One region of the Pseudomonas sp. GW821-FHT02H09 genome, then DNA from elsewhere that is predicted to be linked to it. Evidence: predicted binding sites of a transcription regulator. Region 1 holds the regulator's gene; the other holds the start of a gene.

Region 1 (3,943 bases):
GATGCCCGCCGGTGCAGCCAATGGCAATGGTGACGTAGGCGCGGTTGCTGGCGGCAAAGCGGGGCAGCCATTTCAGCAAATACGCAGAGATATCCTGGAACATTTCTTCGACATCCGGCTGAGCAGCCAGATACTCGGCAACCGGCTGGTCCAGCCCGGACTGATCGCGCAACTCCGGTTTCCAGTATGGATTGGGTAGGCAGCGCACATCGAATACCAGGTCAGCATCGACCGGCATTCCGCGTTTGAAGCCGAAAGATTCGACCAGAAACGCCGTGCCCGGCTCCGGCTGGTTCAGCAGGCGAAGTTTGATGGTATCGCGCAGTTGATACAGGTTCAGATGGGTGGTGTTGAGCTTCAGATCAGCGAGGTCGGCAATCGGCCCAAGCAGGTTGGTCTCATCATCAATGGCTTCGGCGAGCGACCGATTGGCGGTGCTCAGGGGGTGGCGTCGACGGGTTTCCGAGAATCGCTTGAGCAGGGTTTCCTCGTCGGCGTCCAGATACAGCACGTCGCATTGGATGTGCCGGCTGCGCACTTCTTCCAAAAGCTCCGGAAAGCGCGACAGATGGCTGGGCAAGTTACGGGCGTCGATGGAAACCGCAACCAGCGGTTGCGCCAGTTCAGTGTGAATCAACGCACGTTCGGCCAATTCCGGAAGCAGGCCGGCCGGCAGGTTGTCGATGCAGTAGTAACCGTTGTCCTCCAATACATCGAGGGCGGTGCTTTTACCGGAGCCGGATCGGCCGCTGACAATGATCAAACGCATGATTAATGACCGTTCTGCTCGTCCAGGACAACCTGGTACAGGGCTTCATTAGTTGCGGCGCTGCGAAGTTTTTCGCGCACTTCCTTGCGATCAAGCATGCTGGCAATTTGCCGAAGCAGTTCCAGATGCGCATCGGTAGCGGCTTGCGGGACCAGCAGGACAAACAGCAGGTCGACCGGAGCACCATCGATGGCGTCGAAATCTATGGGGGCGTCCAGGTGCATCAAGGCACTGATGGGCGATTCGCAGCCTTTGAGGCGGCAGTGGGGAATGGCGATGCCGTTGCCAAAACCGGTTGAACCAAGTTTTTCACGGGCTATCAGACTCTCGAAGACATCTTGCATTCCCAGATCCGGCACTTCGCGGCTGATCAGGTTGGCAATTTGCTCGAGGGCGCGCTTTTTACTGCCGCCCGGCACGTTCACCAAAGAACGGCCGGGGGTCAGGATGTTTTCAAGTCGAATCATGGGTTGGGAGTGTTAACGACCTGTTGCGCCCTGGAGGAGGCTCTGGGTCTTTTCCTTGTGCTTTTTGAGTTGGCGATCCAGCTTGTCGGTGAGTGCGTCGATTGCCGCGTACATGTCGTCATGCTCGGCGTTGGCGACCACTTCATTGCCGGGGATATGCAAGGTAGCTTCGATTTTCTGCTTCAGCTTTTCGACGGTCATCGTGACTTGCACATTGGTGATCTTGTCGAAATGCCTTTCCAATCGTTCGAGTTTTTCGCCGATGTAGATGCGCAGGGGTTCGGTCACTTCCAGTTGGTGTCCACTGATGTTGACTTGCATACAGCTTCTCCTTCGTTGCCAGTGCATAAAGCGGCAGGCAGAAATGCCTGCCACTGGAACGCTGTGGCGTGGCCCGTTACATCAAACGCTTACGTTCGCTCGAAGGCGCGATCCCAAGGGATTCGCGGTATTTGGCGACGGTGCGACGGGCTACCTGAATGCCTTGTGCCTCCAGTAAACCAGCGATCTTGCTGTCACTCAACGGCTTTTTCTGATTTTCCGCTGCAACCAGTTTTTTGATGATCGCGCGGATCGCTGTAGACGAGCATTCACCGCCTTCAGAGGTGCTTACGTGGCTGGAGAAAAAATATTTCAGTTCGTAGATGCCGCGCGGGGTATGCATGAATTTCTGGGTGGTGACCCGGGAAATTGTCGATTCGTGCATGCCGACCGCTTCGGCGATGTCATGCAGCACCAGCGGTTTCATCGCCTCATCGCCGTACTCGAGAAAGCCCCGTTGATGCTCGACGATCTGGGTGGCGACTTTCATCAGGGTTTCGTTGCGGCTTTGCAGGCTTTTGATGAACCAGCGCGCTTCCTGCAACTGGTTGCGCATGAAGGTGTTGTCGGCGCTGGTGTCGGCCCGGCGCACGAAACCGGCGTACTGCGGGTTGACCCGCAGGCGCGGTACGGATTCCTGATTCAACTCCACCAGCCAGCGTTCGTTGTCCTTGCGTACGATGACGTCGGGGACGACGTACTCGGCTTCACTGGATTCGATTTGAGAACCTGGGCGCGGGTTGAGGCTTTGCACCAGCTCGATGATCTGCCGCAGTTCGTCCTCTTTGAGCTTCATACGGCGCATCAGCTGGCTGTAGTCACGGCTGCCAAGCAGGTCGATGAAGTCGGTGACCAGGCGTTTAGCCTCGGTCAGCCAAGGTGTTTTGGCTGGCATTTGACGCAGCTGCAGCAACAGGCATTCGCTGAGGTTGCGCGCACCGATACCGGCGGGTTCGAATTGCTGGATGCGGTGCAGGACGGCCTCAATCTCGTCCAGTTCGATGTCCAGTTCCGGGTCGAAGGCTTCGAGGATTTCCTCAAGAGTTTCGTCCAGGTAGCCCTGATTGTTGATGCAATCGATCAGGGTAACGGCGATCAGGCGATCAGTATCGGACATCGGTGCCAGGTTCAGTTGCCAGAGCAAATGACTCTGCAGGCTCTCACCGGCCGATGTGCGGGTGGTGAAGTCCCACTCGTCGTCATCGTTACTCGGCAGGCTGCTGGCACTGGTCTGGTAAACATCTTCCCAAGCGGTGTCGACAGGTAATTCGTTGGGGATGCGCTCGTTCCAGTCGCCTTCCTCGAGGTTATCCACCGTCGGGGCGGTTTCCTGGTAAGAGGGTTCCTGAACATCGGTATTGGCTTTCTGCTCGACGTTGTCGGCCAGAGGGTCGGCGTTATCGAAGTCGTCGCCTTCTTCCTGGCGTTCGAGCATCGGATTGGACTCCAGTGCCTCCTGAATTTCCTGTTGCAGGTCCAGGGTCGACAATTGGAGCAGGCGGATGGCCTGTTGCAGCTGCGGTGTCATCGTCAGCTGCTGGCCCATTCTCAAGACTAGCGATGGTTTCATGGCAGGGGCTTAACACCTTATTTGCCGGCGCACATGCGCCATCCACTACAGGGCGCCGAAGCGCCAAACATAAGCAAATTATATGCCTGAAACTGAAGTGTTTGCCTAGAGCGCGGTAACAATAAAAATTTACAGGATCTCATTGCTACTGGCGCTCTGACTATTGGCTGAACACCTGAGGGCGCGTGTTTGCCTAAAGCGCGGTAACAATAAAATTTATAGGGTTTTATTGATAGCGGCGCTCTGACGACTTGCCCAACACCTCAGCGCTTACAGGCGGAACTCATGGCCCAGATACACTTCCTTGACCAGCTCGTTGGCCAGGATGGTGGCGGAGTCGCCTTCGGCGATCAGTTGACCGTCGTTAACGATGTAGGCAGTCTCGCAGATATCCAGGGTTTCACGGACGTTGTGATCTGTGATCAGCACGCCGATGCCCTTGGCCTTCAGGTGATGAATGATCTGCTTGATGTCTCCCACCGAGATCGGATCCACACCGGCAAACGGTTCATCGAGCAGGATGAACTTCGGTGCGGTGGCCAGGGCTCGGGCGATTTCCACGCGACGACGTTCGCCACCGGAGAGGCTCATGCCGAGGTTGTCGCGGATATGGTTGATGTGGAATTCCTGCAGCAGGCTTTCCAGCTCCTGGCGACGTCCGGCCTTGTCGAGTTCCTTGCGGGTCTCAAGAATGGCCATGATGTTATCGGCAACCGACAGCTTGCGGAAGATCGATGCTTCTTGCGGCAGATAGCCGATGCCGGCCCGTGCGCGGCCGTGCATCGGCTGGTGGCTGACGTCCAGGTCGTCGATCAG
Region 2 (3,943 bases), on a different contig from region 1:
CGCCCAGGTCCATGGCGGAACGGTTCACGGCGTCACGCGTCCGGATGGCGGTGCGCGTTTCACGCTGAGTCTGCCACGCGGCGAGCCACCCATTATCGAACAGCCTGCGGAGCCGACTGACGAGGACCAACCATGAGCGAAACGGCGCTGCGTGTCCTGATCGTTGAGGACGAAATTGAAATCCGGCGCTTCGTGCGCATGGCGCTGCAGGCCGAAGGTCTGCTGGTGTATGAGGCAGAGTCGCTGGAGCGTGGTCTCATTGAAGCCGGGACACGACGTCCCGACCTCATTGTGCTTGACCTCGGACTGCCAGATGGCGATGGGGTCGATCTCATCCGGGATCTGCGGACGTGGTCGCAGGTCCCGATTATTGTCTTGTCGGCGCGTAGTGCCGAGTCCGCGAAAATCGTTGCGCTGGATACCGGTGCCGATGACTATCTGGTCAAACCCTTTGGCACCGGTGAACTGCTCGCGCGAGTCCGGGCCCAGTTGCGCCGGAGCGTGAAGGGTGTTGAGAGCACCTCGATCGTGACCTTTGGTGACGTGCGGATCGATATGGAACGGCGTGTCGTGGAGCGCTCCGGCGTCCCCGTGCATCTGACGCCACTGGAGTACCGCCTGCTGACTCATTTGTGCGCCCATCCAGACCGTGTACTGACGCATCTGCAATTGCTCAAGGCGGTCTGGGGGCCTAACCATCAAACAGATACGCAATATCTGCGAGTGTTCATGGGCGGTCTGCGCAAGAAGATCGAGGTGGACCCCTCGCAACCGCGCCACCTGATCACCGAGACCGGTGTCGGCTACCGTTTTCTTCCTTGAGCGGAGCCTTGATATGGCGGGCCCCTTACGCTCCAAACACCTGTCTCGATACCTCAAGGGTGTGCAACGGCATGGCCTGCCTCTGCATCCGGAAACGACGGAGTCGACATGTTCTATCGCATAGCCGCCGACGGGCTGGTGCTGCTCCATTTGCTGTTCATTCTCTTCGTGCTGTGCGGCGGGCTACTAGTGCTCAAATGGCGCCACCTGTGCTGGTGGCACTTGCCCGCTGTGGCTTGGGGGGCGGCGGTCGAGGGCTTCCAGTGGCCCTGCCCGTTGACCGGATGGGAAAACCACCTGCGTCTGGCCGCCGGAGAAGCCGGCCATGGTGCCAGTTTCGTTGAGCATTATCTGTGGCCGCTGATTTATCCGGCCGGGCTGACACCTGGCATACAGGTATGGCTGGGCGCTCTGGTGCTGGTGGTCAATGCGCTCGTCTACCTGTTGCTGCTGAGGCAGTGAAAGGAAACACGCGTGCAACACGCGTTCTGATCCAGTGGAGCTGTCCAAAGCCACAAAAATACGGCTGCACACGGCCTTCGCTAACGGCTACAGATGAGCCGCAAACGCATCCCGAACCAGATTTGCCCCAAAAAAGGAACCGCAATAGTAATTCGCACCCTTCTGGTTCAATGCGCCTGGGTGATAACTGGCCGGGCGAAGCCAATGGGTGTCTTCAAGAGTTCCTGAAAAGCCCGCGTTGTAGCGTTTCAACCCCTGCGCCGCTAATCGTTTCCCGGGATCGAAATACCTCGCGCCGGAACTGGCATGAAATCTGCTCTTCTACTGACAAACCCGCCGAACTCTCCGGCTGGCGTCCCAAGTGGTCACCGCCGACCACCCGCCTCAACAGGCATGGGACGGGTGAACCAGGCAGCGCGGCCTCGGTTAATCACCCCACCAGACATCAATGAATACCAGGCAAAGACGCCTGGAGCTGCTAAACGGCTCCAGGCGTTTTTTTTTTGGTTTTTTTCTGGCCATGCCAAGGCAGCGGCTTCGACAGAGGAAAGGCTATGAACGCTATCGTCACCCCGATCAAAAGCGAAACACTGGTCGTTATCGGCAACGGCATGGTCGGCCACCATTGTGTCGAGCAACTGATCGAGCGCGGTGCACTCGCCCACTATCACGTGCATGTGTTCGGTGAGGAGCGTCAGCGTGCCTACGACCGCGTACACCTCTCAGAGTATTTCGGCGGCCGTGATGCCGAGTCCCTCGCCCTTGGCGATGCCGATCTGTATGCCCGCCATGGCGTGCAGTTGCACCTCGGGGTTCAGGTACTTGAAATCGACCGTGAGCATAAGGAAGTGGTCACCAGCGCCGGACGCCAGGCTTATGACCGCCTGGTGCTGGCCACCGGTTCCTATCCCTTTGTGCCGCCGATCCCCGGCGCCGAGGGACGTTCGCGGCTGGTCTACCGCACCCTGGACGACCTCGACGCGATCCGCGAAGCCGCCACCCATGCCCGGCGTGGTGTGGTGGTAGGTGGCGGTCTGCTTGGTCTTGAAGCCGCCAACGCCTTGAAGTCCCTGGGGCTGGAAGCCCATGTCGTCGAATTCGCCCCACAACTGATGCCGGTGCAACTGGACGCCAGCGGCGGCGAGGCGCTGCGGGCACGGATCGAGGCCTTGGGTGTCGGCGTGCACCTTGCGCGAGCGACCCAGGAGATCGTCATTGGTGAAGAATATGCCTACCGCATGAACTTCAACGATGGCGAGTTTCTTGAAACCGACCTGATCGTATTCTCCGCCGGCATCCGCCCCCAGGACGCTGTCGGTCGCAGCGCCGGACTGGAGGTGGCAACCCGAGGCGGTCTGGTGGTCGACAATCATTGCCGCACCAGCGACCCCGACATCTTCGCCATCGGCGAGTGTGCGTCCTGGAACGGCAGCATCTTTGGCCTGGTCGCGCCGGGCTACAGCATGGCGCGTAATGTTGCCGCGAACTTGGCCGGTCAGCACTACGAGCCTTTTACCGGCGCAGACATGTCGACCAAGCTCAAGCTGCTGGGCGTCGATGTCGGTTCGATCGGCGATGCTCACGCGACCACACCCGGAGCCAAAAGCTACCGCTTCATCGACGAAGCCAGCGCCAGCTATCGGCGCCTGGTGGTCTCCGCCGACGGCAAGCACGTGCTCGGCGCAGTGCTGATCGGCGACAACAGTTACTACGACACCCTCCTCCAGTACGCGCAGAACGGCATCGCGCTGCCCAAGGACCCGTCCAGCCTGATTCTGCCGCTGTCGGACGGCGCTCCGACACTGGGCGCAGATGCGCTGCCGGACACCGCCACCCTCTGCTCCTGCCATAACGTCACCAAGGGCGCGGTGTGCTGTGCGATCGACGCCGGCTGCACCGATCTGGGCGAACTCAAGGGCAAGACCAAGGCCGGCACCGGTTGCGGCGGTTGCAGCGCGCTGCTCAAACAGGTCTTCGAGCATGAACTCAGCGCCCGTGGCGTCGCCGTTGACAAAAGCCTGTGCGAACACTTCGCCCACACCCGCCAGGAGCTGTACGCCCTGGTGCGGGTGGAAGGGATCATCAGCTTCGACGAGATGCTGGCCAAGCACGGCCGTGGCCACACCGGTTGCGATATCTGCAAACCCGCGGTGGGCTCGATTCTCGCCTCGTGCTGGAACCAGCCGATCATGGATCCGTCGTTGGTGCCCTTGCAGGACACCAACGACACCTTCATGGCGAACATGCAGAAGAACGGCACCTATTCGATCATCCCGCGCATCGCCGCCGGCGAGATCACCCCGGACAAACTGATCGCCCTCGGCGCCGTGGCGAAAAAATATGACCTCTACACCAAGATCACCGGCGGCCAGCGCATCGACCTGTTCGGCGCCCAACTGCATCAACTGCCGGACATCTGGGGCGAGCTGATCGAGGCCGGTTTCGAGACCGGCCACGGCTACGGCAAGTCGTTGCGCACGGTGAAATCCTGTGTCGGCAGCACCTGGTGCCGCTACGGCGTGCAGGACAGCGTTGGCATGGCGCTGATTCTGGAGAACCGCTACAAGGGCCTGCGCGCGCCGCATAAATTCAAGCTTGCAGTGTCCGGCTGCACCCGCGAATGCGCCGAAGCGCAGAGCAAGGACATCGGTGTGATCGC

What was found. Region 1 encodes sigma-54, which starts transcription at its own class of promoters, with help from an activator protein. Its sites were predicted from a motif close to ANTGGCATNNANNTTGCTNT; they were not measured.
Region 2: the regulator sigma-54 is predicted to act here: its motif matches at 1,585-1,604, upstream of nirB (nitrite reductase large subunit NirB).

What each region holds. Positions count from the first base shown of each region.
Region 1 is NZ_JBWKVA010000001.1:154,020-157,962, forward strand. Features, by position in the region: gene rapZ (RNase adapter RapZ) at 1-769, opposite strand, end outside; gene ptsN (PTS IIA-like nitrogen regulatory protein PtsN) at 772-1,236, opposite strand; gene hpf (ribosome hibernation-promoting factor, HPF/YfiA family) at 1,249-1,557, opposite strand; gene AC07VR_RS00670 (RNA polymerase factor sigma-54) at 1,634-3,127, opposite strand; gene lptB (LPS export ABC transporter ATP-binding protein) at 3,398-3,943, opposite strand, start outside.
Region 2 is NZ_JBWKVA010000019.1:13,256-17,198, reverse strand. Features, by position in the region: gene kdpD (two-component system sensor histidine kinase KdpD) at 1-136, shown strand, start outside; gene kdpE (two-component system response regulator KdpE) at 133-822, shown strand; gene AC07VR_RS22915 (DUF2784 domain-containing protein) at 931-1,284, shown strand; gene nirB (nitrite reductase large subunit NirB) at 1,839-3,943, shown strand, end outside.